DNA from 4 places in the Parageobacillus caldoxylosilyticus genome. Region 4 is predicted to be linked to each of the others. Evidence: riboswitches for the same ligand, from Rfam matches in the RefSeq annotation. Region 4 holds a riboswitch; each other region holds the start of a gene.
The links. A riboswitch is a leader RNA that binds a small molecule or an ion and turns the genes downstream of it on or off. The one in region 4 is predicted to bind S-adenosylmethionine.
Positions count from the first base shown of each region.

Region 1: it holds a riboswitch for S-adenosylmethionine, as region 4 does, so the genes downstream of both, BV455_RS06530 (phosphoadenylyl-sulfate reductase) here and BV455_RS05135 (bifunctional homocysteine S-methyltransferase/methylenetetrahydrofolate reductase) in region 4, are expected to answer to the same signal.
Region 2: it holds a riboswitch for S-adenosylmethionine, as region 4 does, so the genes downstream of both, BV455_RS01195 (methionine ABC transporter ATP-binding protein) here and BV455_RS05135 (bifunctional homocysteine S-methyltransferase/methylenetetrahydrofolate reductase) in region 4, are expected to answer to the same signal.
Region 3: it holds a riboswitch for S-adenosylmethionine, as region 4 does, so the genes downstream of both, mtnK (S-methyl-5-thioribose kinase) here and BV455_RS05135 (bifunctional homocysteine S-methyltransferase/methylenetetrahydrofolate reductase) in region 4, are expected to answer to the same signal.

Region 1 is NZ_CP040553.1:1,266,659-1,274,240, reverse strand. Features, by position in the region: gene cobA (uroporphyrinogen-III C-methyltransferase) at 1-341, opposite strand, end outside; gene BV455_RS06555 (DUF3906 family protein) at 376-594, opposite strand; gene BV455_RS06550 (nitrite/sulfite reductase) at 607-2,238, opposite strand; gene cysC (adenylyl-sulfate kinase) at 2,240-2,845, opposite strand; gene sat (sulfate adenylyltransferase) at 2,859-4,019, opposite strand; gene BV455_RS06535 (inorganic phosphate transporter) at 4,074-5,147, opposite strand; gene BV455_RS06530 (phosphoadenylyl-sulfate reductase) at 5,162-5,869, opposite strand; SAM riboswitch class I at 5,995-6,103, opposite strand; gene BV455_RS06525 (DUF1128 domain-containing protein) at 6,529-6,753, opposite strand; gene BV455_RS06520 (low molecular weight protein-tyrosine-phosphatase) at 6,858-7,346, shown strand; gene BV455_RS06515 (hypothetical protein) at 7,347-7,582, shown strand, end outside.
Region 2 is NZ_CP040553.1:213,940-221,521, forward strand. Features, by position in the region: gene BV455_RS01175 (pyridoxamine 5'-phosphate oxidase family protein) at 1-455, opposite strand, end outside; gene pdxR (MocR-like pyridoxine biosynthesis transcription factor PdxR) at 562-1,956, shown strand; gene BV455_RS01185 (hypothetical protein) at 2,000-2,194, opposite strand; gene BV455_RS01190 (NAD(P)H-hydrate dehydratase) at 2,236-3,777, opposite strand; SAM riboswitch class I at 3,979-4,086, shown strand; gene BV455_RS01195 (methionine ABC transporter ATP-binding protein) at 4,237-5,250, shown strand; gene BV455_RS01200 (methionine ABC transporter permease) at 5,240-5,905, shown strand; gene BV455_RS01205 (MetQ/NlpA family ABC transporter substrate-binding protein) at 5,943-6,776, shown strand; gene BV455_RS01210 (MFS transporter) at 6,916-7,582, shown strand, end outside.
Region 3 is NZ_CP040553.1:870,926-878,507, reverse strand. Features, by position in the region: gene BV455_RS04470 (PAS domain-containing sensor histidine kinase) at 1-166, shown strand, start outside; gene BV455_RS04465 (methylated-DNA--[protein]-cysteine S-methyltransferase) at 156-662, shown strand; gene BV455_RS04460 (ABC transporter permease) at 710-1,720, opposite strand; gene BV455_RS04455 (sugar ABC transporter ATP-binding protein) at 1,665-3,212, opposite strand; gene BV455_RS04450 (sugar ABC transporter substrate-binding protein) at 3,209-4,354, opposite strand; gene mtnA (S-methyl-5-thioribose-1-phosphate isomerase) at 4,341-5,411, opposite strand; gene mtnK (S-methyl-5-thioribose kinase) at 5,433-6,635, opposite strand; SAM riboswitch class I at 6,719-6,885, opposite strand; gene BV455_RS04435 (carbon-nitrogen family hydrolase) at 6,971-7,582, opposite strand, start outside.
Region 4 is NZ_CP040553.1:995,651-1,003,232, forward strand. Features, by position in the region: gene BV455_RS05105 (DegV family protein) at 1-290, shown strand, start outside; gene BV455_RS05110 (DUF3941 domain-containing protein) at 620-751, shown strand; gene BV455_RS05115 (methyl-accepting chemotaxis protein) at 790-2,442, opposite strand; gene BV455_RS05120 (BMP family lipoprotein) at 2,462-3,448, opposite strand; gene BV455_RS05125 (CvfB family protein) at 3,557-4,414, opposite strand; gene BV455_RS05130 (YajQ family cyclic di-GMP-binding protein) at 4,612-5,103, shown strand; SAM riboswitch class I at 5,373-5,476, shown strand; gene BV455_RS05135 (bifunctional homocysteine S-methyltransferase/methylenetetrahydrofolate reductase) at 5,553-7,406, shown strand; gene metH (methionine synthase) at 7,399-7,582, shown strand, end outside.

The DNA.
Region 1 (7,582 bases), 270 kb from region 4:
GGAACGATTTCAAACTCGATGCCATGCTTGACCAGCGCTTCCGCTTCTTCACCGCCGCGGCCGAACACAAACGGATCACCGCCTTTTAAACGGACGACCGTCTTTCCTTTTTTGGCGTGCCGAACAAGGAAATGATTAATCGTTTCTTGCTGCATCGTATGATAGCCCGGCAATTTGCCGCAAAAGATGAGCTCTGCATCCTTTTTAGCATAGGACAGCAGTTCCTCATTAATGAGGCGGTCATATAAAATGACATCGGCTTGCTGGATGCATTTCAGCCCTTTAACGGTAATCAGCTCAGGGTCGCCGGGACCCGCGCCGACAAGGTACACTTTTCCCATCTTTGTTTCAGCCCTTTCTCCATTTGCTTTGTTTTCAGGAAGAATGGCGGGGTTCGCTGTAGACAACGAACCCGCCACCGCGGCGAATCGGTTTTTTTTCATGTAGAGAAATATCCGTATAATCAGGAACTTTTAAAAAATGTTTTTCTAATTCTACTTCAACAAGGCGAAACGCTTGTTCATCATCGGTGGCGGCGATGACGACATAAATGACTTCTGTTTTCGTTGTTACTTCAAACCGGTACAGAAACATTGCAGCCACCTTTTATGCCACCGTGCTGACTTGCGCTAAAATGCGGTCAAGTTCCGCCTGCAGCGCTTCGATGCCGACGCGGTCTAAATACGCTAAGAACGTTTCACCCGGCAATTTTGTTTCTTTGAAATAGGTTAATAGATGTAAAAGCACTTCGGAAATTTGCTCCGCGTCTATTTTTCCTTTTAATTTTTGGTTTTGATTGTACTTTCCGCCGTTGAGCAATGTGCCGCCGACGTAAATTTCAAACGCCTCGATCATGCCTCTGTCTTTTGTTTTCGTTTTAATGCCTTGTAGGCCGATATCAGCGATTTGCCGTTGACCGCATGAGTTTGGACAGCCAACCATATGAATGCGTACTGGAACGTCCAGTTCCAAACGTTCGTCTAAATATTCAGCGACGCGCCGCATCCGTTCCTTCGTCTCGACGAGCGCCAAATTGCAAAATTCAGTGCCGGTGCAAGAAACAGAATAACCGGTGAATGTTTTCGGACGGATAGTAATCCGTTCAAACACTTTTTCTTGCAACACAGCGTCAACGTATTCATCTGGGATATTTGGAATAATTAAGTTTTGCGAATTGCAAGTACGGACTTCGCCGGTGCCATATTGACGGGCGATTCTTGCGATTTCGAATACTTCATCCGCGCTTAAGCGGCCTAATGGAACGTTGAAGCCGATATAGTTTAATCCTTCTTGTTTTTGGCGATGGACGCCGTAGAAATAGCCAGGATTCCAACCTTTTTGTACGTCTTCACCTTTCGATGGGAGAGGCCCTGTGAGCTCAATTAATTTTTCTTTAAATTTATCGACGCCCCAGTCAGCGACAAGGAATTTGAGGCGGGCGCGATGGCGTTTTTCACGATAGCCGTAATCGCGGAAAATCGTTGTAACGGCGACAGCGACGTCTTTCACGCGATCTGGCGTCACGAACACATCCAGCGTTTGGGCAAGATATGGAGCAGACGATAAACCGCCGCCGACTTTCACATGGAATCCAAGAACTTCTTTGCCGTCGATTACTTTTTTCGCCGGCGTAAACGACAAGCAATGGATTTCCGCGTTAACCGTGTTATAGACGTTGGCGCTGATTGAAATTTTGTATTTGCGCGGCAAGTTGGAGAAATCTTCATTGCGTTGGAAAAATTCATATACTTCGCGGACGATTTCTCTCGTGTCGAACAGTTCGTCCGGATCGATGCCGGCAAGCGGGTTGCCGACGATATTGCGCGTAATGTCGCCACAGGCACCGGCGGTAGATAGCCCCACCCGCTTTAAGCGTTCAAAAATATCAGGAATGTTTTCAATTCGCAGCCAATGGAATTGAACAGATTGACGGGTTGTAATGTCAAACAAACCACGTCCGTAATCACGGGCGATGCCCGCTAGCGTCTCGAGTTGCTCGTTATTCAAAATCCCGGAAGGAACGCAAACGCGCATCATAAAATAGCCGGCTTCTCTAGGGCGCTGCAGGTAAAGCCCCGCCCATTTGAAAAGATCCCATTCTTCTTGCGGGATAGAAGAGAATCCGTGTTTTGCATAATAAGGAATATCATCAAAAATTTTTAATCCGTCTTTTTTGAGCTTTTTTAATTCCACTTTGTTTAAATTTGGGTTATTTGCCCATACTTTTTCATACGCCATTTTAAGATTCCCCCTTGATAAAATTTCGATCGCACAAGTAAGCAATCACTTGATTGGCGCATTCATCGATCGTGTAGCGATGGGTTTCAATCGTCAGTTCCGGCGAGACAGGCGCTTCATACGGAGAATCGATGCCGGTGAAATCGCGAATTTCGCCGTTTCTCGCTTTTTTATACAGCCCTTTTGGGTCGCGTCTCTCACACTCTTCTAGCGGGCATTTCACATAAATTTCGATAAACTCGTCTTTTTCTACTAAACGGCGCACAAGCTCGCGATCTTGCGCGAAAGGAGAAATAAATGCCGTTAGGACGAATTGGCCGCTGTCGACAAACAGCTTGGCGACTTCGCCGATGCGGCGAATATTTTCCGTGCGGTCTGCGGCGGAAAAGCCGAGATCCTTATTAAGTCCATGGCGGATATTGTCTCCGTCTAATACATAGTTTTGAATGCCAAGGTCAAATAACTTTTTTGACACGGCATTGGCGATCGTCGATTTACCGGAGCCGGAAAGCCCGGTAAACCATAAAATGCAGCTGTGATGCCCGTTGCGTTTGCGGCGGTCTTCTTTTGTAACCGCTGTTTGGTGCCAAACGATGTTCGTGCTCAATCTCGCTCCTCCTTTAACGTGTAGATGAGGTGACAGCTTCGCGCTGCTTTAGTCCTTTAATCAATACCGCTGCGACTTCCGGACGGCTGAACGTGCTTGGCGGCACTTGTCCGTTGCGCAGCATTTCCCGTACTTTTGTGCCGGATAATACAACGTGGTATTTCGGATCATGCGGGCATGTTTTCGTTGACGCCATGCCTTCGCATTTCGTGCAATAAAAGCTATGTTCGAAAAACAGCGGCGTAATGCCAAGTTCTTCCGGAGTGAAATTCAAGAAGATTTTTTGCGCATCATACGTGCCGTAATAGTTGCCGACGCCGGCATGATCGCGGCCGACAATGAAGTGGGTGCAGCCGAAGTTTTTGCGCACCATCGCATGGAAAATTGCTTCCCGCGGTCCGGCATAGCGCATCGCTGCTTGGAACACTCCTAAAAATACGCGGTCTTGCGGATAATAGTTTTCAAGTAATACTTGATAGCTTTCCATGCGGATGTCCGCCGGGATGTCATCCGCTTTCGTTTCGCCGACAAGCGGGTTTAAAAAGAGACCGTCGACAATTTCGAGCGCACATTTTTGGATGTATTCATGGGCGCGATGGACAGGATTTCGCGTTTGAAAGCCGACCACCGTGTTCCAGCCAAGCTCGGCAAAACGCTTGCGTGTTTCCGCCGGATCAAAGTAGAACGGAGCAAACCGACCTTTGTCGGTCCGTTTAACTAATGTAATTGGCCCGCCTACGTACACATTTGGCTTTTCAAATAGTTTCTGTACGCCTGGATGTTTGAGTTCATCTGTTTTGTAGACAAGAACTGCTTCTTTTGTTTTATCAGGTTGATAGATTTCTTGAATGTCAATGACTCCATATACTTCTCCGTTGCAAACGAGTTTCGCCGTTTCGCCGACAGAAAGCTCTTTTGCCTTTTCTTCGGTTACAGCAAGGGTAATCGGAATGCTCCATACGGTGCCATCAGTGAGCCGCATGGTTTCGACAACAGAATCATAATCGTTTTTTGTCAGAAAGCCGGTAAGCGGGCTGTAAGCTCCCGTTCCGATTAGCTCTAAATCACTTAATTCCGCCTTAGACAACTCAATCGTTTTTGTGACGGTATTTACTGGATAGTCAGGGTTCCAACGATTCACTAAAGTGCCGCCATGTGGAATGCTTAAGCTCATGTTGATACCTCCTAAATTTATTTATTTTATCGGAAAAATAAGTTTTATCGTTGGTTAAATGCCACCGCCGCTTTCATGCAAGGACCGCTGTTCTTCGGCGATGGTTTTCTTTAGGCTAATAATGCCAAGGGTAGCGAGACAAACGCTGAAAATGGCGATGATTGTATAAAGATCGCTGTCAAGCAGCAGTTTAACGAGACTGTACGAAATAACTAGCGAAAAAATAGGTGATACAAACCAAACTTTTAATAGCTGAATGACAATGCGCTTTTGCCAAATATAAAAGCCGTTTTTTGCTGTCCCGATGCCAATGATGGCAGAGGTAGTAATTTGGGTTAACGGTACGGGCAGCCCGAAAATGGACGAAAGAATGACGAGTGTTGCGCCGGTGCCGGAAATCGCGCTGCCTTCAAACGGAGAGAAGTTCGTGATTTTTTTTCCGTTTGTTTCTAAAACGCGTCTTCCAAGCAATATGGCGCCAAGGGCGACGAATATGCCGCCGAATATCGTTCCATGGGAAACGGAAATTAATCCGGCGCCGACAAGTGGGCCGACCGCATTGGCAACATTGTTCATTCCAGCCGAAAAAGCTTCAAAAAAGCCGGTCACAATTAAAAGCGTGACGAACGTTTTTCCCCATCTGCCTTGTTCTAATTGTGGATATTTTCGCTTTAGCGATAAAAACCATTTTCCTACGAAAAACGTAAATGCAAAGGCGATGATGGGGATAATGATCCATATGGAAACAATAAACAGCAATTTATGAAAATATACGGTTTGATAGGCAATGCCGACGCCGACAACCGAACCGACCGTAATTTCGCTCGTAGAGAGCGGAATGCCCATGATATTGGCGGCGAATAAGGATATTGTCGCGGCAGTTAAAATGATCACGACAATTTTGATGGTCAAGATGGAAGACGGGATAATCCCGGAACCGATCGTTTTGACGACCTCGCCGCCGACGAGGCTGCCAAGAAACACTCCTAATCCGCAAAGCAGAAGGGCAGTTGATCTCCGCCTGATGGCGCCGGATCCGTACGCCACTCCCATTGCGGCGGCGGCGCCGCTGGCACCGATATTCATCGCAAAGAAAAAGGATACGATAAAAGCAACAACAAGGAGCATATTCGTGTCTCTCCCTATGAGATATGAAGCCCGCATTCCGTTTTTTTGTGACCGACCCAGCGGCCGGAACGCAAGTCGTTCGGATCGAGAGCAGGGGCTGTGCATGGCTCGCAGCCGATGCTTGGATAACCTTGATCATGAAGCACATTGTACGGAAGCTCGTATTTATATACATAGTTCCATACGTCTTTCCATGTCCAATGAATGAGCGGGCAGATTTTGATCGATTGGAATTTGTCATCTTTATTAATGTATTGGACGTGGCTGCGTGTCGGCGATTGTTCGCGGCGCAGGCCGGAAATCCAAGCGGTTACCCCGGTCAATACTTCGCGCAGTGGAATCACCTTCCGCAATTCACAGCATTTATTTGGATGGTGCTTCCATAATTCGTCCCCGAATTGTTTTGCCTGTTCGTCTAAGGATAAGCTTGGCTGTTTCATTACAATGCGGAGGGAAGGATATTTTTCTTTTACCTTTTCGATTGTCTCGTATGTTTCACGAAAATGAAGACCGGTATCGAGAAATACGATTTCCGCATCTGGCTTTACTTGCGAAATTAAATCAATTAACACGATTCCTTCAATGCCGAAGCTGCAGGCATACACAATATTGTTCTCATATTGGCGGTATGCCCAAGCGAGGACATCAAGCGCCCCTTTTGTTTCATTATCGTGAGGAAATGACGGTTTTTCTTCCGTTTCCCACGTTTGATAAGTGAGCATCTTTCTCCCTCCTTTGAAGTCAAAGAAAATAAAGTGGATTAATTGGTTATATTGGAATAGAAAGAGAACGAGCGCTGATAAAAAACGCTCTCCCATTTTGGAAGAGCCAACCGGTCACTGATAGCGCCTTATCTTCCAAAATGGTACCCATTTTGCTGGAATTAGCACCTTGCTTTCGGCCAAGCAGGTTGCCGGAGTTCATCGGGCCAGTCCCTCCCTCACTCTTGATAAGTTTTATGTAATTGTAATTGATTAAAATTTTAACACAATTCACACGGAAGTCAATCCTAGTTTTTCTATGGGAATTTATTTTTTTGTAAAGGGAAAAAGGAACTATTTTTTGGCTATGGGCATCAAGAATCAGCTTTCTTTGTTGATCTGTTTTTCACATGTAAAAACCAAGGTGCTTTGCTGTACCTTGGTTGATCCGATCAGTGACGCGTTCTTTTGGGGAATGGTATGTTTCTTTTATTTCTATGCCGAGGATGAGAAAAAGAAAGGATAAAATGCCGATGTGGCCGATAAACATAAGCATCGCAATCATGGAATGAGGGACAAACCGGCAATATCAAATCCGGCATTGGTCAGCGCGATTACCGAAGCGAAAAAGCCGTGATATAAAGCTTCCTGCCACATTGGAAAGAAACGAAAAAGGAATTTCATTTCTTTCGCAAATTTCCCAGCTCTTCGGCAATCGCCTGCATTTCGCTCGGGCTGAACGTCTCTCTTTTCATTACCATGTCATATATTTCTTTCAACTCATCATACCACTCTTCCGAAAAATGAGAAGGTTTAATTGCGTCTAAATTTAATACTTTTAACTTTGCTTTTATTTTTTCTACCATATACTCGACATTTTCTGTTGATTTTTTTGACAAATCCATTTTTTTACTCCCTCCTTTGCCAGGTTATATGTATTGTACCACAGAAAGAAATACATTGTACTACTGTTTTTGTATATAATGAGGTCGAGAGGAGTGGTGAAACGATGGTAAAAGTGTTGTTTGTCTGTTTGGGGAATATCTGTCGCTCGCCGATGGCGGAAGCGATTTTTCGGCATTTAGTGAAGGAGAAGGGATTGGAAGGAAAAATTACTGTAGATTCAGCGGGAACGGGAAATTGGCATGTTGGCGAACCGCCGCATGAAGGCACCCAACTCATATTAAAGAAAAATAATATTGATTTTTCCGGAATTCGCGCCCGGCAAATCGATCAAAGGGACTTGCAGACATTTGATTACATTATTGCGATGGATGCAGAAAATGTAGGAAATTTGCGGAGATTGGCCGGGTACAATAAAACGGGGTTTATCGGCCGGCTGCTTGACTTTGTTCCTGACAGCGAGATGGCTGATGTGCCGGATCCGTATTATACCGGGAATTTTGCACAAGTATACGAGCTGATTCAAAAAGGATGTGAACATTTATTAGAGACGATTATAAAAGAGAAAAAATTAGAAGTGAAGGGGAGAGAATAAATGAAGGAACGAAAAAACATATGGAAGGGAATGATGGTTGGGGCGGCGCTGGGCGCTGCTTTTTCCTTCTTGATGAGCAAAAAAGAAGCAAAACAAGAGCGGCTTTCCTGGCCGATGAGGTTGAAACAGTGGCGCCAGTCCGTAGAGGAAATGGCGGAAGATACTGCATTTATCATGGAAAAACTGAAGGAAATAGCGGAAAAAACACCGGAAGTTATACAACTGGTTAAAGAATT
Region 2 (7,582 bases), 780 kb from region 4:
GGAATGATTTTGATGACAACGGCGGCGCTGCCCATGGATGAACGGTATGACGCCACATGTTGCTGTGACAACGGACGGTGAAAATAGCCGGGCACATATTTGCCAAGCAGCTGCCTAAGCGCATCGGTCGCTTCGTCTAAATCGGAAACAATCTCGGCTTTGCCAAACAACATAACACTCATATAAGCGGTGCTTGTTTTGGCTGGCACTGGATGCACCATTGTCCCTATATGTTCACTAACGGTAAAGCAAACGCGCGGATTGCGCTGGATGATATCGATTTTTCTCCCTTCTTCCGCTCCATGGACATATACACAACCGTTCCACCATACGAAATTCAGCGGCACGACATACGGCTCACCACCATCTGCCAGACCTAAAAAGCCGGTCAACGCTTCCTGTAAAAACCGGTTGATTTTTTGCTCGTCTTTGCACCCCAACATGTCTCTTCTCATCCATTTCTCCTCCTTCATGGTGATATAATTGAATCATAGAGAAAAACTGACCTGATGAACAGGGACAGAATGCAAGAAAAAAGAAGGGTCAGAGGAGGAAAATGTAGTGGAATTGCAGCCCATTCTCGATCCAACAAACCGTACACCGCTTTACATGCAGGTGTATACGTATATAAAAGAGGAAATTGCAAACGGCCATCTCCAAAAAGGAAGCAAACTCCCATCGATTCGCGCGCTTTCCCAACATTTAGCCATCAGCAAAAATACCGTCGAAGCCGCATACCAGCAGCTTCTTGCCGAAGGATATATCGAAAGCAAACCGCGCGTAGGGTTTATTGTCAAAGAACTGGAAGAGCCTCTCCAATCATTTGTTTTCCAACCAGATGTACTCGTGAAGGCTCCGAAAAGCAAGCAAATTCGCTATAACTTTCGCTACGGTCATATTGACCTTGCCCATTTTCCAATGAAAACATGGCGGAAATGTCTTCTTGCAGCGATGGATTCGGAGCAAAGTGAATTACTATGGTATGGCGATCGTCAAGGAGATATCGGCTTGCGCGAGGAAATTCAACACTATTTGTACTACACACGCGGCATTCGCTGTTCGGCTGAGCAAATCGTTATTGGCTCTGGCACGCCACAACTGATTGGCGTCTTATGCCAGCTGTTCGATTTTCGTCACGATGCGGTCGCTTTAGAAAATCCTTGTTATGATGTCATTCGCACCGTGTTTCAAAATCACCATTTTTCTATTCTCCCAATTGAACTGGAAGAAGATGGGCTAAACATCGACCAGCTGCAAACAACAAACGCCAAACTTGTCTATGTCACCCCCTCCCACCAATTGCCGCTTGGGATGGTGCTGCCGATCGGCAAGCGGCAAAAGCTGCTGAAATGGACGCAACAGTCTAACGGATTGATAATCGAAGACGATTACGATAGCGAATTCCGCTACGGGAGCAAACCAGTCCCTGCGTTAAAAGCGCTCGATACGGAAGATCGCGTCATTTACGTCGGCACGTTTTCGAAAGTGTTTACTCCTGCCATCCGCACAAGCTTTGTGGTGTTGCCGCAAAGTTTGCTGGCGCGGTTTCATGAACGCTGTGCCAACTATCATCAAACCGTCCCTATTATCATTCAAAAAGCGCTCGCCCGATTTATGCGTGAAGGCCATTTTGAACGCCATATCCGCCGCATGCGCACCATCTACGCAAAAAAACGGCAAGCGCTCATCGAAGCGATTCGCGAATACTTCGGTGATCAAGCAACGATCATCGGTGACAAAGCGGGACTCCATCTTCTTGTAAAAATAAAAGACAAAAACGCCAACGAACTGGTGCAAAAAGCAGAAAAAGCGGGCATTTTCGTCTATTCGGCAGCGAAATATTGGTTTGGAAACGATGGAACACCGCCTTCTTATATTTTGCTAGGCTTTGGAGGGATGAGCGAGGAGGGCATCCGCGCCGGAATTCGCGAACTAAAACGGGTATGGGAGATTTGAGCTACTCCCTACGATAAAAAGAAAAGCGATGCGCTTCTATACTCTAGCGCATCGCTTCTTTACGCAGAAACCATATCCCAATGGCGAATAAAATTGCCCCTGCCGAGCGATACATACGAATCGCTTCGGATAAGATAATATGATAAGTATCCGCGTCCGCATGTCCCCCGCTTTCGCGAAGCCAATGATTGGCGTATGCTTCGCCAAGGTCAACACTCCCCCCAAAGCAAAAAAGCACCGATTCCCATCATTACATGTCCCACCACCATCTCCCATTTTTCACCCCATATCCCCCCTTTGTTTCTCCTGCACATACGAAAGCACTGCCGGAATTGCTTCGATCAAATCGCCAGCGAGCACATCCCATTGTGAATGGCTGCGTGCTACAAGCATATCGGCGGTTTTTCCATGAACCCAGACAGCATTGCTAATGGCTTCTTGTACAGAATGATGCTGCATAAGAAACGCGGAAACCATACCCGTCAGCACATCGCCGCTTCCGCCTTTCGCCAAGGCTGGATTTCCGGTCGTGTTGACGTATTGCGAACCGTCTGGCGTTGTCACAATCGTATAAGGTCCTTTCAACACGACGTAGATACCGTACTCCATCGCTAGACGCTTCGATGTGCCAAACCGATCACCTTCGATGTCACGGATCGATAGATTGAGCATGCGCGCCATTTCTCCGGGATGCGGGGTGACCACCGTTGCTGCTTTTCGTTCATGGATCAGCGCGGCGTACTCGTTCCAGAAAAACAGCGCATCCGCGTCAATAACAAGCGGCACTGGCTTCTGCACGATGTTGGAAACAAGTTCGCGGACACCATCCGTACGGCCAAGCCCCGGACCGATGGCGATCGCATCGATATCAAGCGCCGATACATCCATGGCGCCGGAAAACGCCCCGTCCCGCGCCGGGCAAGGATAGTACATCGCTTCCGGAACACGGTTGGCGACAACGGAATAAATGTCATCCGGCACCGCCATCGTCAATAATCCCGCTCCGCTTCGCAGCGCCGCTTTGGCTGTTAACGTAATCGCTCCTGTCATCGCGCGAGAACCGCCAACAACCAACAATTTTCCATGTGTTCCTTTATGAGACGATCGTTTTCGTTTTGGCAGCGTCCGCACGACGTCGTCCTCTTTCCATACAAAGCGGGGCGCGGCATTCCGCTTGACGGCAAGCGGCGGAATGCCGATATCGATAAGGAGCAGTTCACCGTAATAATCTGCTGTCGGAAAAGTATACGCCCCTAATTTCGGGCATTGAATCGTGATCGTGACATCGGCGCGAACCGCTGTTTCTGCCTCTCCCCCATCCGCTGGCGTTCCGCTTGGGATATCGATCGCATAGACAATAGCGCGGGAGCGGTTGACAAGCTCAATGATCTCTTTATACGGCGGACGCACCTCCCCTTTGATGCCAATGCCAAGCAAGGCGTCAATGATGACATCGTATTGTAAAATGTGCGTGGCAAACGCTTGTTCATTTCCCGCATATGGTTTCCAGTCATATCCGGAACGCTCATACACCTCAAGCGCCGTTTTCGCCGCCCCTTTTATCTTTTCTTTCGGCGGAATAAGCCATAAATCAGCATCATATCCGTAGCTTTTCAACATTCTTGCGACGACAAATCCGTCACCGCCGTTATTCCCTGTTCCCGCTAGCACCGCTACCCGGGCCGAACGGGGAATGCGTTCGCGCAGCACATGAAACAGCGACTGCCCGGCGTTTTCCATTAAGGAATCGGCGCTGATGCCGATTTGTTCAATTGTGTCGCGGTCGATTTCGTACATTTCTGCGGCTGTAACGATATGCATTCTGCTCACCTCACCTATTAAATATGTATTTTGTCCCGTTTCATTAATTTGTTCTCCACGAAAGAGGAAAACACCTGCGAAAAAATTTTTTTGCGGTATAACAATGATGTAAGCGTTGTCTTATCCCGTCATCGCCAAAACCAATATTGACAACCGGCTTTTTTGGAATTATGATGAATGTAAAAATTGCATACAACGAACCGCTTATCAAGAGTGACCGAGGGAACAGGCCCAATGACGTCCGGCAACCTCCCTTTTAGGGAACGGTGCCAATTCCTGCAGAATGGCTTTCATTCTGAAAGATAAGTCGGGTAATTTACATACCGATGCCTCTTTCTGAATGAAAGGGGCGTTTTTGTTTTTTCAGCTCCAGGAAAAACAAAGAAGCAACACTTCTTAATATACAATAGTTTTTCAGAATTACTAAAACTCCGCAAATAGATCGGGAGGGAAGAAGTGATGATTGAAATAAAAAATGTAACAAAAATCTATTCCACGAAAAAAAAGCAAGTTGTCGGCGTCGACAACGTATCCTTAACCATTCAAGACGGGGAGATCTTTGGAATTATCGGCTATAGCGGCGCCGGCAAAAGCTCGTTGCTGCGCTGCTTAAATCTTTTGGAACGCCCAACATCTGGCCAAGTCATCATCGATGGTGTCGATTTAACGACATTGAACAACAAACAGCTGCGGCAAGCCCGTTTAAAAATCGGCATGATTTTTCAGCACTTTTATCTTGTCAGCTCCAAAACAGTGTTTGAAAATGTCGCCTTTGCCTTAAAAGCGGCAAAAAAGCCAAAAGAAGAAATTGAAAAAAGAGTCAATGAATTGCTTGAAATGGTCGGGCTTTCCGATAAACGGGACGCGTATCCTTTCCAGCTAAGCGGCGGGCAAAAGCAGCGGGTTGGCATCGCGCGGGCGCTTGCCAACGACCCGACCGTCCTCTTGTGCGACGAAGCAACATCGGCACTCGACCCAAGTACAACGAAATCGATTTTGGCGCTGTTGAAAAAAATCAACCGTGAACTTGGCATTACGATTGTGCTGATTACGCATGAAATGGAAGTGGTCAAGGATATATGCGACCGCGTCGCCGTCATGCAAAACGGGAAAATCATCGAATTAGGAACCGTATATGACATTTTTACAAATCCGAAAGAAGAACTAACGAAGTCCTTTATCAACAGTGTATTGCGGTTTGAACTCCCTGATCATCTGCTGCAGAAGCGGACAGGAACGATTGTCAAGATCCAATTCAAAGGGAAGACCGCCGAGGAAGCGATTGTTTCTGATATGCTGCAATCCTTTAAAGTAAAAGGCAATATTTTGCATGGAAAAATCGAGTATATCCAAGAGATGCCGCTTGGAATTTTTGTCATGGAGCTGACCGGCGAACCGGAAGAAATCGAGCGGGCCATTCACTACATTTCGCAAAGAACGAACGGATTGGAAGTGATTGCACATGCTGCTTGATGCGCTGATCGACTTAATTCCCGAACTGAACAAAGCGTTTTTAGAGACGATTTATATGGTGGCGATTTCCCTTTTCGTCGCGGTCCTTGCCGGTTTGCCGCTGGGAATTCTCCTATTCGTCACCGACCGCGGTCTGTTTTTGGAGAACACAGTGGTCAAATCCGTCCTTGGCTTTATCGTCAATATGATTCGCTCGATACCGTTTGTCATCCTGCTCGTCGGGCTGCTGCCGCTTACGAAACTGATTACCGGAACAACGATCGGACCTACCGCCGCGTCCGTATCCTTGTCGGTCGCTGCCGTTCCGTTTTTTGCAAGAATTGTAGAAACATCGTTGCGGGAAATCGAAAAAGGGGTGATTGAAGCGGCGGTTGCCGTCGGGGCGACACCGTGGATGATTATCAAAGATGTGCTGCTGCCTGAGGCACGCCCTGGCATTGTGCATGGAATTACCATTACAACGATTAGTTTAGTTGGATATTCGGCCATGGCTGGCATTGTCGGCGGCGGCGGCATCGGCGACCTTGCCATTCGCTTCGGATATTACCGCTACGACAATACCGTTATGATTACAACGATCGTCATTTTAATTTGTCTTGTCCAAATCATTCAGTTTGTCGGCGACCGCATTGCCCGCTTGGTCGATAAGCGGTGAGGTCGTTAAAATATAAACTACTAAGGGGGACTTTATCATGAAAAAACTATCGATCTTTCTCGTTTTCTTGCTTTCCATTGGGCTTCTTGCCGCATGCGCGGGCAAGGAAACAGCTTCCGGCACTCCAGAGAAAAAAGAGCTAACGATCGGAGCGACTTCCGGCCCTTACAGCGACATGGTCAATAAAGCGATTAAACCGATATTGGAAAAGAAAGGATACAAAGTAAAAGTAGTCGAATTCAGCGACTATATTCAGCCAAACTTGGCGCTAGCCAACGGCGATCTAGACGCTAATTTATTCCAGCATAAAATTTACATGGAAAACTTCGCAAAAGAGCATCACCTCGATCTTTCCGAAGTGATTATCGTTCCAACGGCACCAATGGGAATTTACTCGAAGAAATTTAAATCGCTCGATGAAATTAAAGATGGAAGTGAAATTGCGATTCCAAACGATCCAACCAACTTGGCAAGAGCGCTTTTAATCTTGCAAGACAAAAAATTAATTAAGCTCGATCCATCAGTCAATCCGCTCACCGTTTCGGAAAAAGATATAAAAGAAAATGTAAAACACCTTAAATTTAAGCCGATTGAAGCTGGCCAATTGCCGCGTACCGTGGAAAGCGTCGATTTGGCCGCTGTTCCGGGCAACTTTGCCTTAGCCGCAAAAATGAATTTAATGGATGCCCTTGCACTAGAAAACATGCCTGATGACTATCGCAACCGCATCGTTGTCAACACAAAAGATTTAAATAAACCATTTGTCAAAGATATGAAAGAAGCTGTCGAATCGAAAGAGTTCGAAGAAGTGATTGACAAAGAATTTAAAGGATTCGGAAAACCAAAATGGATGCTGGAACGAAAACAGTAACAATGATGCAAACACGCCGTCTGATTGCGGCGTGTTTGTTTTCATGATTTTCGATGGCATTTCAGGACATGGACGTCTTCCGTCTAAAAGAGTTATAGTAAGAATATAACAATAAACGAAATAAAAGAGGCGAGAAACATTGACGTACATCGAAAAAGGCAGCACCGAATACATAAAAGCAAGTTTGGCCCTATTTTTCGGCGGGTTTGTCACCTTTGCGATTTTATACACGACACAGCCGCTGTTGCCGATTTTCGCGAAAGAATTTCACGTTTCCGCCGCGTCCGCCAGCTTAACGGTGTCCGCGTCTACCGGAACGTTAGCGGTAATGATGCTCATAGCGGCTAGTTTATCCGACCGCATCGGCAAAAAGAATGTGATGATGATGTCCATGCTGCTGACATCGATACTGGCGATGGCCATGGCGTTTAGCCCGAACTTTATTTCCCTTGTCATTGCACGCACGTTCCTTGGCATGACAGCCGCGGGCATCCCGTCTCTGGCGATGGCCTACGTCGCCGAGGAATTTCATCCGGCCGGAATCGGAAAAGTAATGGGCCTCTATATTAGCGGAACGAGCATCGGCGGCATGGCTGGACGGATTTTAACAGGCCTGTTAACCGACTTGTTTTCGTGGCGGACAGCGTTATTTGCCATTGGGGCCATTTCTCTTCTATTAAGCATGATTTTTGCACTTACTCTTCCGGCGCCGCGCCATTCGATGAAAAAACCGCTCAATGGCAAAACCGCGCTGCGGGCGTATGCTGTTCATTTGCGAAACAAATCGTTAATGGCTCTCATTGTGC
Region 3 (7,582 bases), 120 kb from region 4:
CACAAAAGAACGCGGTACTGGACTAGGATTGATGGTTAGCTATAAAATCATAGAGGAACACCAAGGAAAAATTGATGTAGAAAGCGAAGTTGGCGTCGGTACAACATTCCATATTACCCTCCCGATCAAAAGAGTAGAGAAAGAGGACGATCATGATGAAATTTGAATTCAGCATCTATCCATCTGATTTGCTCGGAAATATCTATGTCGTTTCCGACGGTGAAGCGATCGTCAGTGTCCAGCTGTTTGAGGAAGATTGGCGCGAGCTTTGCCAGCAATATGAAATGATAAAAAGCCGTTCTTCCTTATTAGAAAATGCTGTCTCACAGCTCGATGAATATTTTCGGGGCAGACGGAAAACGTTTAACCTGCCTTTGAAATGGAAAGGAACGGATTTTCAAGAACAAGTATGGCAGGCGCTTTGTGAAATTCCGTACGGAACGACGGTTAGCTACAGTGATATTGCGAGTAAAATCGGCCGCCCTAAAGCGGTGCGGGCGGTAGGACAAGCAAACCGAGCCAACGAGCTGGCCATTGTCGTTCCTTGCCATCGGGTGATCGGAAAAAACCGTGCGCTGACGGGATACGCTGGCTGCCGCATCGATGTCAAGGCGAAGCTGCTCAAGCTCGAGCAACGGTATAGTATGACAGAAAAAAACTAGAAGCTGCGGTCCGCTTCTAGTTTTTTATGCGCATGAATGAAACATTCCTATTTTTTTTGTATATGCGATAAAGCGAGCGCTCCTACTAAAATAACCCCTTTAATAATATCCTGAGCGTAATATGGAACGTTCATCATCGTCAATCCGTTGAGCAAAACCCCCATTAGAATCGAGCCAAACAGCGTGCCGATGACATTCGGCTTTCCGGCGCCAAATACAGAAAAGCCGATATATGCGGCCGCTACGCCGTCCATTAAAAAGGAAGCTCCGGCCGATACTTGCCCGGTTCCGATGCGAGAGGCGAGAACAATGCCGCCAAGCGCCGCGAAAAACCCGCTGATGACATATGCATACGTGCGATAGCGGTTGACAGGAATACCCGAAAGCCGTGCTGCTTCAAGATTTTCCCCCGTCATATAAAACAATCTCCCTGGTTTGGTGTACGTCAAAAACAAATGGGAAGCAATGACAATGATTAACATAAGCAAAACGGAAAACGGAATGCCGAACACTTCCCCTTGACCGATAAATAAAAAGGAAGGAATAAATTTGCCTGGCGCCGTTCCTCCGTCTGGAAGCGGCATGTCGTTGTAAATGGAAAATCCTTTCGTATATGTCAGCTGCACACCGTTAATCGCGTACATCGTTGCCAGTGTAGCCAATAAATCCGGCAATTTTAATTTCACAATTAATAACGAGTTTAACAAGCCGACGGCAATTCCCAGTAAAAGCGGAACAAGCAAAGTAACGAGAATTTCCTGGCGGTATAATACGAGCGCCGCGGCGCTGGCGATGGTTGCCAGGCTGACGGTCGAGCCGACGGATAAATCAAATCCATCGACAATAAGGGAAAACGTAATGCCAATCGCAACGAGCGTGACGATGGAAATCGAGCGCAAAATATCGCTGAAATTTTCGTACGTAAAAAAGCGGTCTTGCGTGATGCCAAAATAGGCGATGACAACGAGAATGGCAAGCAATGTGCCATGTTTATATAAAAATTCAAGAAGAGATGGCGCTTGCTTTTTCTTGGCGACCGAAACGGCTGGCTGTGCCATCCATCTCACCTCCGCTGCAGTAATAAATGAGTTGTTCATAGGTGATGTCATGGGCGGGCACGCGTTTGATCAGCTTGCCGTCCACCATGATGTAAATCGTATCGGCAATATCAAGCAGTTCTTGAAATTCGCTTGTTAAATACAAAATCGCTTTCCCTTCGTCGGCAAGGGAACGGATGATTGAAAATACTTCTTGCTTGGCGTTGATGTCAATTCCTTTTGTCGGTTCGTCAAAAATGAATATGCGCGCATCGGTTTTTAACCATTTCCCGATCACGACTTTTTGCTGGTTGCCGCCGCTTAATTGCCGCACGCTCGTCGACAGGAAAGGCGGATGAATTTGCAAGGAATCGACAAGCTGTTTGGCAACGGATGTTTCTTTTTTTTGCCGCACCCACAGCCATTTCGTTAATGAAGATAGTAGCCGGACGGTAAGATTGGTGCGAACTGGTTCCTGAAGAAAAAGTCCTTGTTTTCTCCGTTCTTCCGGAATTAAGCAAATGCCGGCCGCAATCGCCTCTTTTGGGGAAGCAAATGCATAACGTTTTCCGTCGATCCACCATTCGCCGGTTGTTTTGCTGCTGGCAATTAAACTTTCCGCCAGCTCCGTTTTTCCCGCTCCGACAAGTCCGGCGATGCCAACAATTTCCCCTTTATGAACGTAGAGGTCGACCGTTGTATTTGTTTTAGCGATATGAAGCTGTTTCACTTCAAAAAGACGATCATCCCCGTATGTGCGGGTTTCCCTTTGCGCCGTTGTGTAAGAGCGTCCTACCATATAGCGGATCATTTCTTCTAGAGAAAGAGAGGCAACATCGCCATGGTGGACGACGTTCCCATCGCGCAAAATCGTGACGCGGTCGCAAATTTCTTTAATTTCCTTTAATTTGTGAGAAATATAGATAAAGGAAACGCCTTGCGCTTTAAGTTCATTGATAATCGTAAACAGCCGCTTTGTTTCCGTCTCGCTCAGCGCGGCGGTCGGCTCATCCAAAATGATGTAGCGTGCTGAAGAAGACAGGACTTTTGCCAGAACAATCAGCTGTTTTTCATGCAGGGAACATTCGCGAATGAGTTTGGCCGGCGAAATCGACAGGCCGACTCGGCGCAACAGCTCTGCAGCCCGTTCTTTTTGTTGTTTCCATGAAAGCAGTGGCTTTTGTTTTGTCTTTGCGATCTCATCGGCGGCAATATTTTCATAGACAGTCAAGGCGGGAAAGAGAGCCGTATCGACTTCCTGAACCACTAAACCAATGCCCGCCTTTTTGGCATCAGCAGGCGAGGAAAACTGCTGCTCTTTCCCATCAATGGTAATCGTACCTTGATCAGGGGAAAGATCGCCTGCCAGAATTTTCATTAATGTGCTTTTGCCGGCGCCATTCATCCCTAAAAGGGCGTGAACTTCCCCAGGTTGAACATGGAGGCTCACGCCGTTTAATACGTTGATAGTTCCAAACGATTTATAAATATGATTCATATAAAGACCGCTCATTTGTTCTTCACCTGTGCTTCCAGCGTTTTCATCCAAGGGGAAACCGCCACATTCGACTGTCCCCATCCGGCGATGTATTGGTGAAGGTCTTTCATTGACACTTGTTGGTTAGGCAAATCGGATCGTTTGACTAAATGCGGTTCTAGCGAATAAATGTTTGGCGTTCTTTCCCCGGCGATTTTTTGATAAGCAAAGCGGACTTGAACGCGGCCGACTTCCGCCGGGTCTGTTGCGGTCGTAGCGACCCACGGGCTGTTTGGTTTTTGCATTATTTGCAAATCTTCATCGCTTAAATCGATGCCATATACTTTAATTTCATTGCGTCCTGCTTGCTCGATCGCTCGCGTTGCGCCTTTGGCAAATTCGTCCCAAGTCGCAAACACCGCATCAATATCGCCTTTATTCGGATATTTTTTCAAAATCGCTTCCATTTGCGTTTGCGTGTCCAAGGCGGTATTGGCGCTGGCTGTACCGAATTTCGCCACTTCTTTGATGTTCGGATAGCGTTTTTTAAACGCATCGTAAATCACATGGCGCCGCTCCATCGGTGTAAATCCGCCGACCCAAATCGTGACGATGTTTCCTTCGCCGTTTAAGTCTTCGGCCAACGTTTTTAACGTCTTCCAGGCGAGGCTGTAGTCGTCTTGGTCAATGACCGTTACGCCTGGGATGTTTAAATCGTTGTCAAACGCGACGACAGGAATGCCTTTCGCGACCGCCTTTTTCACCGGTCCTTCGAGCGCATCCGCCCGGCCATGGTCTAATAGAATCGCATCAACGTTTTGCGTAATCGCTGTTTCGACATAAGAAGCCATTTTCGTTAAATCGTTGTCCGCATTGTAAATTTGCACTTCGCCGCCAAATTTTTGCACTTGTTCTTTTACCCCGGCGATATATTGCGAAGAAAAGGTGCCAATCGACATTTGCATAATGGCGGCGATTTTAATCGGTTTCTTTAATTTATCAGGGATTTCTGCTTGTTCGGTTGCCGCCGCCGTCGTTTCGGCCGTTTTCTCAGCCGTGCCGTTTTCTTGTTTGGCCGGTTTCGGACTGACGGCATCTTGTTCGTTCATGCAGCCGCTAAGGATGACGATAGCGGAAAAAAGAAGTGCCAATAAATAGTTAAGTCTAAATCGCTTCATGCTGTTCCCCCTTTGCAAATAGTGCTGGAAGTTCCGTTTCATAATTGCCGCGAATGATGCCTTGTTCGGTAATGATAGCCGTAATGAGATGGTGCGGCGTAACGTCAAAGGCCGGATTATAGACGTTTACTCCTTCCGGGGCGATCGGCGTTCCGGCGATATGTGTCACTTCCTCTGGTTTGCGTTCCTCGATTGGAATTTCTTCTCCTGTTTTTGTCGCTAAATCGATCGTTGACAGCGGCGCGGCTACATAAAACGGAATGCCGAATGCTTTAGCCAGCAAGGCAAGGCCAAACGTGCCAATTTTATTGGCTGTATCGCCGTTGGCGGCAATGCGGTCGGCGCCGACGATGACGGCGGTAATGTTTTTCGCCTTGATCGTTTGTGCCGCCATATTATCGGTAATAAGCGTCACATCTACGCCAGCCTGCATTAATTCCCACGTCGTCAATCTTGCCCCTTGCAGGACAGGGCGTGTTTCCGACGCGTACACGTGCAGATTCATTCCTTTTTCTTTCGCCAAATAAAACGGGGCAAGCGCCGTGCCGTAACGGGCGGTGGCGATCGATCCGGCGTTGCAAATCGTTAAAATGCGGTCGCCGTTTTGAAACAAGGAAAGCGCATGTTCCCCGATTCGCCGGCAAACGTCCTCATCTTCAATTTGAATACGAATCGCTTCATGGACGAGCGTTGTTTTTGCTTCATTGACAGAGGAAGCATGGGCGATGCTGGCAACAAGGCGGTCCAGCGCCCAAAACAGATTGACTGCTGTTGGCCGGGCGCTTGCTAAGTAGTCACGGTCTTTTTGCAACTGTTTTTTAAAATGTTCCAGTGATTCTGTTTCATATTGCTGGGCGGCAAGCGCGAGGCCGTAAGCGGCGGCAATGCCGATTGCCGGGGCGCCGCGCACTTTCAGCGACGCAATCGCCTCCCAAACGTCTTCAATATTTTCCAATCGCAAATATTCCGTCACTAACGGCAGCTTTTGTTGATTTAAAATCGTAATATGCGTGTCGTTCCATTCTACAGAGCGTGGGATTGCGAATGGTTCTGCCATATGGTTCTTCCTTTCATTGTGTTAATTCGTTGGTGCTAGCACTGTTTGTGCGAAAAGAGAACGAATTTCTTTGATGCTAGATAATGTTTCACGTCGCAAGATAAGGCTTCTGCCAAGGCGAAGCGCGTGGCGTTTTGCTTGCAAACGTTCCTCTTTATTTTCGATGCCGTCCAGGTCGGCGACATGTGCCAAGCCAATTGTGCGGCGGATCACTTCGCAGCCGGCAAAGCCGATCGCATCGACAAAGGTATGATGCAGCACCTCTTCTAATAGTCCTTTCGTTTTCGCATACGGTTCGACATTGTGCGTATGCCAAAGTTCAGAAAAGACGGTTGTAAATACTTTCCATGTGTTGTCAATATGAGCAAATAACGGCTCTTGCTGCGATTCTGGGCGGGACAACGCATTTAACAGCAAGTTTGCGAAAAACTGGCCGATGTCAAATCCAAATGGACCGTAAAACGCAAACTCTGGATCAATGATTTTCGTTTCTTTGTCGCTGGCGAAAATGCTGCCTGTGTGCAAGTCACCGTGAATGAGCGCATCCCCTTCGGTTAAAAACTTGCGCTTTAATTTGGCAACCTCTAAGTGAAGTTTGTCATCGTTCCAAAGCGATTCGACATCGTCGCGCAGTTCTTCTTCAAAGTTGTTCGTTTCATGATTAAAAAACGGATCGGTAAATACAAGATCTTCCGTGATTTTGCACAGTTCCGGATTGACAAAGCTTTGCGCCAGCTGTTTTTTTTCTTGCTGATTCATGCCGAAATCCGACGTGTAAAATAACGTTTTTGCGATAAATTCGCCGATATGCTGAGATAGAAGCGGATATGTTTTCCCTTCAATCAAGCCTTTGCGGGCAATTTGCAAACGCGACAAGTCTTCCATCACGGTAATGGCTAAAGATTCATCGGAATAGTAAACTTTTGGTACATATTGCGGCGCATAGCCGGCAAATGTGCGCAGCGCATTGCTTTCGATTACCGCGCGTTTTAAGGTGAGCGGCCAGCTTTCCCCAACGACTTTCGCATATGGAAGGGCTTGTTTGATGATAATCCCTTTTTTCGCTTCTTTATCGACGATGCGGAAAACGAGATTAAGGTTACCGTCCCCGATTTCCCGGCAGACAAGCGGCGCTCCTTCGCGGAAGAGGCCGAGGCGCACGGCTAAAGAAATGGCTCCTTGTTCTGTTAATGGTTCATAAACGGATGAATGTGAGATCGACATTGGAATAAAATCCCCCTTCAGCAAATAAATTAAAAAGCCTCTTTCTGCATAGAAAGAGGCTTGAAGATTCCAAGTCTTCGCACCTCTTATCTTCCAGAAAGAACAAGTCTTTCTGTTGGACTTAGCACCGTGCCCTGCGGAAGATGAAACTTCCGGCGCCGAAAAAAACGTGCGCCCTATCTCACGATAGTATTACGGTCGGTTGCTGGGCTTCATTGGGCCAATTCCCTCAGCCAACTCTTGATAAGAGTATTTTCAGTATATTCATTTTTCGAATTTTTGCTTATGTTAGAAAATATTTGTGCGTTTGATTCGAATCATACACGCTGACGAATTCATTTGTCAATACTTTTTTTAAAATTTTTTTCTGCCGTCTGATAATATTCGGGACGGCGATCGGCAAAAATCGGGATGCGCGCCCGCACTTCCTGCACTTTTTGCAAATCGATTTGCGCGGTGAGTGCGCAAGGCTCCTCGCCCGCCTCGGCAATGATTTCTCCCCATGGATCGATGATCATGGAATGGCCGGCAAACACGTTGTTCGGGTCGCTGCCGGCGCGGTTGCAAGCGACGACATAGCATTGATTTTCAATGGCGCGCGCCGCAAGCAGCGTGCGCCAATGGGCAAGGCGGGGGAGCGGCCACTGGGCAACGACAAACAGCACTTCCGCCCCCTGGACCGCATGGACGCGGATCCATTCCGGAAAGCGGATGTCATAGCAAATGACACCGGCGCATAAGGTGTTTTCGAGCGTAAATAAACCGGTATCCTCCCCAGGCTGGAGGTAAAGATGCTCATCCATCAACTGAAAGAGGTGCAGTTTGCTGTATTCGCCAACGACCGTGCCGTTTCGGTCGACGACATACATCGTGTTTGTCACGCCTTTTGCCGTTTTTTTGGCGACTGAACCGGCGACAAGATGGACGCGGTACGATTTTGCCAGTTT
Region 4 (7,582 bases):
TCCATGTCGAAGACGGCAAACTGATTCCGCTTGAGAAATTACGCGGCCGCAAAAAAGTGTTAAAGCGCATGGTCGAAATCATGGGCGAACGCGGCGATGATCTGCAAAAACAAATGATCGGCATCAGCCATGGCGATGATGAAGAAGCCGCCTTGGAATTAAAGCAGCTTATTGAAAAAACATATGGCTGCACGCGCTTTTTCATTACCGAAATCGGCGGTGCGATCGGCGCCCACGCCGGTCCGGGCACATTGGCGCTCTTTTTCCTAAACAAGTATATCGAAGTTTGACCAATCCCCATGCCTAAAGGCATGGGGATTCTTGGGTAATCCCTTCTACCGAAGGGAAATTGAGAAGTTAGTCAAAGAGTATTTACAAAAAACGGCGGACTTGTGGGAGGGTTCATCCCCTCCCTCGTCCGACGCTCACTCTCATCTCCTTCGCTGAAAGCTAGGAGTTTTCCCGCTCGCATTCTATAAATGCTGTTTATCTTTTCCAGGAAAACAATGACTGATCTGGCAACATTGATTCATCCAAACTCCTTCTATCGAAGCATAAAATCGCTTCGTTTCGAAAACACTATTAGTGTACATCTTATATAAAAGGAGTGCACACCGCTATGTCCCGTACGAGCGACAACGATAAAAAAGCGCGCGACAACAACGCGAAACGCCATGAAAAAAACATGCTTCGCGAAAAAAACCGCCAGGCGGGGAAATTTGCGTACTCGAAGGAGACGGATCATCTGTAAAAAACGGGCTGTCCTTTTATGCTGGACAGCCTTTATTTTCATTCCATCCGAAACTTTGCCATCACCTCATGCAGCTCATCAGTCAATTGTCTTAGTTTCGTCACCTTCTCTACCATTTTTTCAAATGCCGTCAGCTGTTCGGCCATCGATGCGGCGATTTCTTCGCTGCCGGCCGCCGATTGTTCGACGACAGCACTGATGCTTTCCACATTTTGCAATACTTTTTCTTCCAATTGTTTTGACATGCTGACACTATCGACAAGCGCTTGAATATCGGCGGAAATACCGGCGACTTTGCCCTCGATTTCAGCAAATGCCCTCGTTGTCGTTTCAATCGTTTGCGATTGCTGCTCGGCGATTTTCACTCCTTGGGCGACAGCTGCGGAAACCGAGGAAATGCCCTGCTTAATCAGCGAAACTGTTTCAAAAATTTGCTTTGTCGCCTGTGCGGATTGCTCGGCAAGCTTACGCACTTCATCAGCGACAACGGCAAATCCTTTTCCCGCTTCTCCCGCTCTTGCGGCTTCGATGGCCGCGTTTAACGCCAGCAAATTCGTTTGTTCCGCAATATCGGATACCGCCTTTGCCATTTGTTCAATGTTGACGGCATAGCTCGTAAATTCATTCGTCGCTTTTTCAATCAACAATGTCGCTTCATTGCTTTCACAGATGAAGTGCATTTGTTGTTCCATCGCTTTTTGGCCATGTTGAATCGCTTCGACCGCTGCCTCGCTGTAATGCGCTGTCTGCTTGGTTCGCTCCGCTGTTTTGGCAAACGTGTCATCCATTTTTTCAATCTGCTGTACCGCTTGCTGCAATTCTTCAGAGATGCTTTGCGCTCCGGCGGACAGCTCATTGGTGGATAGCGCAACTTGCTGGTTAATCTCTGTAAGCATTTGGTTGTCTGCTTCAATTTCTTTGGCAAATGTTTCGACTTTTTGACTAACCACCTCTACCGAGCGAAGCAGCCGCTTCAGCTCCTCGACCATTGTATGAAATGCTACATTTAATGCGCCTAGCTCATCGTTTTGTTTATAGTCAATGCGCTCGACAAGCAAATTGCCCCCTGCAATTTCGGCCGCGTTGTTGGCAAGACGCTTGAGCGGATTCGTAATCGAGCGCGTCAGGCGCAAGCTTATCGCTCCCGACAGCACGATGAGGGCAATGCTGCCGATGACCGCCGTCCAAATGACAAAATGAATTTGCCCCTGCAAATCGCGCTGAAGCTCTTTGTAATAATCGTTTGCATATAATTGCAGCGTGTAAACGTCATTGACCGCCCCTTCGATTCGCATTGCCTGCCGTCTCGCTTCCGATGCATCGCGATGCTCAAGAGCGGCAATCGACTTGGTGTGTACATCGGCAAATTTTTGTTTCGCTTTCGCTAATAGAGAGCGGAATTCCTTTTGTTTCAACGATTTTTCCAATTTGCCAATCAGCTTTTCTGTCGCTTCGATTTGCGTCAAAACTTCTTGTTTATTTCCTTCTGTCATACTATAAGCGGCATTGTTTAAGCTTTGCTTTGCCGATTTCATGCTTGCCTCGAGCTTTTCTACCGTCAGCAAAACCGGAACGATATCTTTATTCGTTGCCTGAATCGACAACATATTGGCGATAATGAACCCCATCAATATGATCGATGCAATAAGCGAAAGAAACGAATGAAGCCATAATTTTCTGCGAATTGTCATTCTAATCCCCTTTTCTGTGCTACTTGGTTGTCACTTTGCCGTCCACAATGTTTTGTTTCCACTGTTCAAGCAGCTGTTGTTTTTGCTCATCCCATGGCACAACGCGAATCGGCGCGAGCCCGACTCCATTTTCCGCCAACCCCAGCTGAACGGTACCGGTTGGCAATTCCCCTTTTTCCACGTATTGTTTTAACACGCGAAACAAAGCGACATCGACATTTTTGACCATCGACGTCACCACTGCTTTTTCCGCGTAAAAATATTGGTCGCTGTCTACACCAATGGCATACACACCGCGCGCCTCCGCTTCCCGAAGCGCGCCGACTCCGGTAAACCCAGCCGCCGTATACACGACGTCGCACTGTTTGGCAAACATATCTTTGGCGATATTAGCGCCGAGCTTGTCATTGCCAAAATCGCCGGCATAGACAATTTGAACAGAAGCGGATGGCTTTACGGCGTTAACCCCCTTTTCGAATCCCGTTGCAAATTTATGAATCAACGGCACATCCGCCCCGCCGATAAACCCGAGGCGGTTTGTTTTCGTCGTCAGCGCCGCCACCACTCCGGCAAGAAAGCTTCCTTCATCTTCTTTAAACGCAATAGATGTCACGTTTGGCAAATCAGAAACAGCGTCAACTAAAATAAAACGCTGTTTCGGATGTTGTTTCGCCACTTTTTCCAATTCTTCTTGCACCATGAAGCCAAGGCCGATGATGATATCATTGCCATCTGCAACAAGCTCTTTTAACCCTTGTTCATACGTTTTCGTATCTTTCAATTCACGGTAATCAAAAATAATGCCTAGTTCATCTCGTGCTTTCATTAATCCGCGAAACGCGGAGTCGCTAAACGATTGATCCCCAAGTCCGACGTCCGACAGCATAATCCCGACTTTGATCCTGTCTTTCTTTGCCACTGTCTCTTCCGGCGAACAGCCGGACATCATCACAAACATAGCCAATAACGCGATAACAAGATGCCATATACGTCTTTGTTGTTTCATGTATTCGTCCCCTTCTTTTCATAGTGTCCATTATTGTTTATCGGCATGGTTCGACATTTATTAAGTTTTTGGAACGAAAAAAGCAAAGCCGGACTGGCTCTGCCCCCTTTATTCCTTCTTATACGTCCAACCATTTTCTTGATATACTTTTCCTTCCTTCATTAAGCGGCCTAAAGCACGTTTAAAGGCGGCCTTGCTCATATGAAAGCGCGCTTGAATATCAGTGGGATCGCTTTTGTCATGATATGGCATCGCCCCTCCACGGCTTTCTAAATAGGCATAAATGGCCGCCGCGTCTTCGTCGATGCTTTCATGCTTGCGCGGCAACAGTGATACGTTCACCGTCCCGTCCTCTTTGACGGCGATAATCCGTCCTTCCACTGCTTCCCCAAGCCTCGGTGCGTTTCGCCACTGGGATTCATGAACAAAACCGAGATAGCCGACATCGGAGATAAGAAACGCTCCTACTTTAATCACGCGGTAGACACGCCCGCGAATATTCTGGTTAAATGCTGATTCCGGCGCGCTCACAGCGATTTGTTTCATCGTTTCCTCATCAGCAAGCCTAGCAAGAAGGCGGCCGCGTTTATCCGTTTTTAACGAACAATATAATTGATCCCCTCGCTTTGGCCATAACGAGCGAAGCGGCGGCAAATCATCGATGGACACGAGCAAATCTTTAGAAATGCCAATATCGACAAAAACGCCCAATCTTGGAACGACGTCCACCACTTCAACCCAGTCGTAGCGGTTGTTCGTGATTTTCGGCATTTTCATAGTGGCGCATAGCCGCCCGTCGTGGTCATGATATAAAAATACGGTTGCCTCATCGTCCACCGCAAGCGTTGTATTCGCTTCGCTTTTGTGCAGCAGCACTTCCTCCATGCCGTTCGTTAAAACGTAGCCAAACGGCATTTCCCGTTTTACCGTTAATGTCATGATTTCTCCAGGAATGAATCGTTTCATTGCAGCCTCTTCCTTTGTCTATATTTTCACTCTTATTATTCCCCACTCCAATTGACAGTTCCGCGCAAAACGTCGTTTTTCCCTGCATCACAAGAACGCTGCTATCCGTGTTTGGTCCCCCACTCCTTTTCTTGTTGTGTCCCTTGCCACATTTTACTATAATGAAAATTAAATAACGAAAGTGCTGGAGGTTGTGTATGTCGAAAGAAAGTTCCTTTGATATTGTATCCAAAATCGACTTATCCGAAGTCACCAATGCGATCAACATCGCACTGAAAGAAATTAAAAACCGCTATGACTTTAAAGGCAGCAAAAGCGACATTTCCTTAGAAAAAGACGAACTCGTTCTCATTTCCGACGATGAATTTAAATTGGAACAGCTTAAAGACGTGCTGATCGGCAAGCTCATTAGACGAGGCGTGCCGACGAAAAACATTCAATACGGCAAAATTGAGCCGGCATCAGGCGGTACGGTGCGCCAGCGCGCCAAACTCGTACAAGGCATCGACAAGGAAAACGCGAAAAAAATCAACACGATCATTAAAAACACCGGCCTAAAAGTGAAAAGCCAAGTACAGGATGATCAAATCCGCGTCAGCGGCAAAAGCAAAGACGATTTGCAAAAGGTCATCGCCGCAATTCGCGAAGCTGATCTGCCAATTGATGTGCAATTTGTCAACTATCGATAAAAAAGATGTTACGGCACTAAGTGCCCGTAACATTTTTTTATGCTCTTCCCCACTATTTCCACATTTATAAATTCCAATCATTCACGTTCACTATAGTGAATGACACTGTTTTCATTAAATATCAAGCACTAATGCTTTTTCCATGTAAGGATGGGATATTTTCTTGAAAACGATTTCATTATATTGAATATTTTCAGAAAATGCTTTACATTATATATTAATATCAAAACTATATCGTTGAAACGTTTGGCTACAACTTCATAGCGAATTTCTTATCAAGAGAGGGGGAGGGACTGGCCCAGTGAACCCTCAGCAACCTGGCGGAAGCCAAGGTGCTAAATCCAGACAGGCGAAAGCGCCTGGAAGATAAGAAGAGACGATACATAAAAAGTCTTCTTCTTATAGAAGGCTTTTTTCTTTTACCATTTTCATAGAACGGGGGAATGAGCGTGGGACTTTTGCAAGACTTAAAAGAACGCATCCTCATCGCCGATGGCGCGATGGGAACGCTATTATACTCGCACGGCGTCGACCGATGTTTTGAAGAACTAAATTTATCGAAGCCGGAAGAGATCATTCATATTCATGAAGCATATATCGCCGCAGGCGCCGAGGTCATTCAAACGAATACATATGGCGCCAACTACGTCAAACTCGCCCGCTATGGACTCGAAGACGAGGTGCCGGCGATTAACCGCGCGGCGGTAAGGCTCGCCAAACAGGCGGCGGCGGGAAATAAAGCCTACGTGCTTGGAACGATCGGCGGGTTGCGCAGTATCAATAAAAGCGCCGTTTCCATCGAAGAGGTAAAGCGGACGTTTCGCGAGCAATTGTTTGTGCTGTTAAATGAGGATGTCGACGGCTTGTTGCTCGAAACGTATTACGATTTAGAAGAATTAGAGACAGTGCTTGCGATCGCGCGCAAAGAAACGGATAAGCCGATTATCGCGCACGTCTCCCTCCATGAAGTCGGCGTCTTGCAAGATGGCACTCCGCTTGCCGAAGCATTGGCGCGCCTGGAACAGTTGGGAGCCGATGTCGTCGGTCTAAACTGCCGTCTCGGCCCGTACCATATGATCCGCTCGCTGGAGGAAGTGCCGCTGCCAAACAGAGCGTTTCTTTCCGCGTATCCGAACGCAAGCCTGCCGGATTATCGCGACGGACGGCTTGTCTATGAAACAAACACGGATTATTTTAAAGAAACAGCGCTTGCCTTCCGTGAGCAAGGCGTGCGCCTGATTGGCGGGTGCTGCGGCACGACGCCGAAACATATCGAAGCGATGGCAAACGCCTTAACCGATCGGACGCCGGTGCAAACGAAAACAGTCAAACAGCGCCATATTTCCGTTTCCATATCATCAAACGAGCCAAACGCGGCGCCGCCGCTGCAAGACATCGTCCGCGAGCGCCGTTCGGTGATCGTCGAGCTCGATCCGCCAAAAAAATTAGGGATCGCCAAATTTTTAGAAGGCGCCAAAGCGCTGAAAGAGGCAAACATTGATGCCCTGACACTGGCTGACAACTCGCTGGCTACCCCACGAATCAGCAACATGGCGCTCGGCTCCATCGTCAAACAACAGCTCGGCATCCGTCCGCTTATTCATATCACCTGCCGCGACCGCAATTTGATCGGGCTGCAGTCGCATCTGATGGGCTTGCATACGCTCGGCATCACCGATGTGCTCGCCATTACCGGCGATCCATCGAAAATCGGCGATTTTCCTGGGGCGACATCGGTCTACGACTTATCGTCTTTCGACTTGATTCGGCTCATTCGCCAATTTAACGAAGGACTGTCGTATTCGGGAAAACCGCTCGGACAAAAAACGAATTTTTCGATCGCCGCGGCCTTTAATCCGAACGTCCGCCATTTGGATAAGGCCGTAGAGCGCCTGGAGAAAAAAATTCAATGCGGCGCCCACTATTTTATTACCCAGCCGCTTTATTCCGAACGGCAAATCGAGGAAGTGTACGAAGCGACGAAACATCTCGAAACGCCGATTTACATCGGCATTATGCCGCTTGTGAGCGCGCGCAACGCCGATTTCCTTCACCATGAAGTGCCGGGCATTACGCTGTCGGAAGAAATCCGCTCGCGCATGGCGGCATGCGCCAACAACCCAGTGCAAGCGGCGCGCGAAGGGATCGCGATTGCCAAATCGCTCATTGACGCCGCTTTTGACTTATTTAACGGCATCTACCTCATTACGCCGTTTTTACGCTATGAAATGACAGCCGAACTCGTCCGCTATATTCACGAAAAAGAAAAAGCCGCACAAGAAAGGAAGGTACTCCATGGCTAACGCAACACTCGAACAACAGCTTGCCAAAAAGATTCTCGTCATTGACGGCGCAATGGGAACGATGATTCAAAGCGCAAAGCTCTCGGCCGACGATTTCGGCGGCGAGCAATACGAAGGATGCAACGAATATTTGACGCTCACTGCCCCGCATGTGATCAAACACATTCATGATGCGT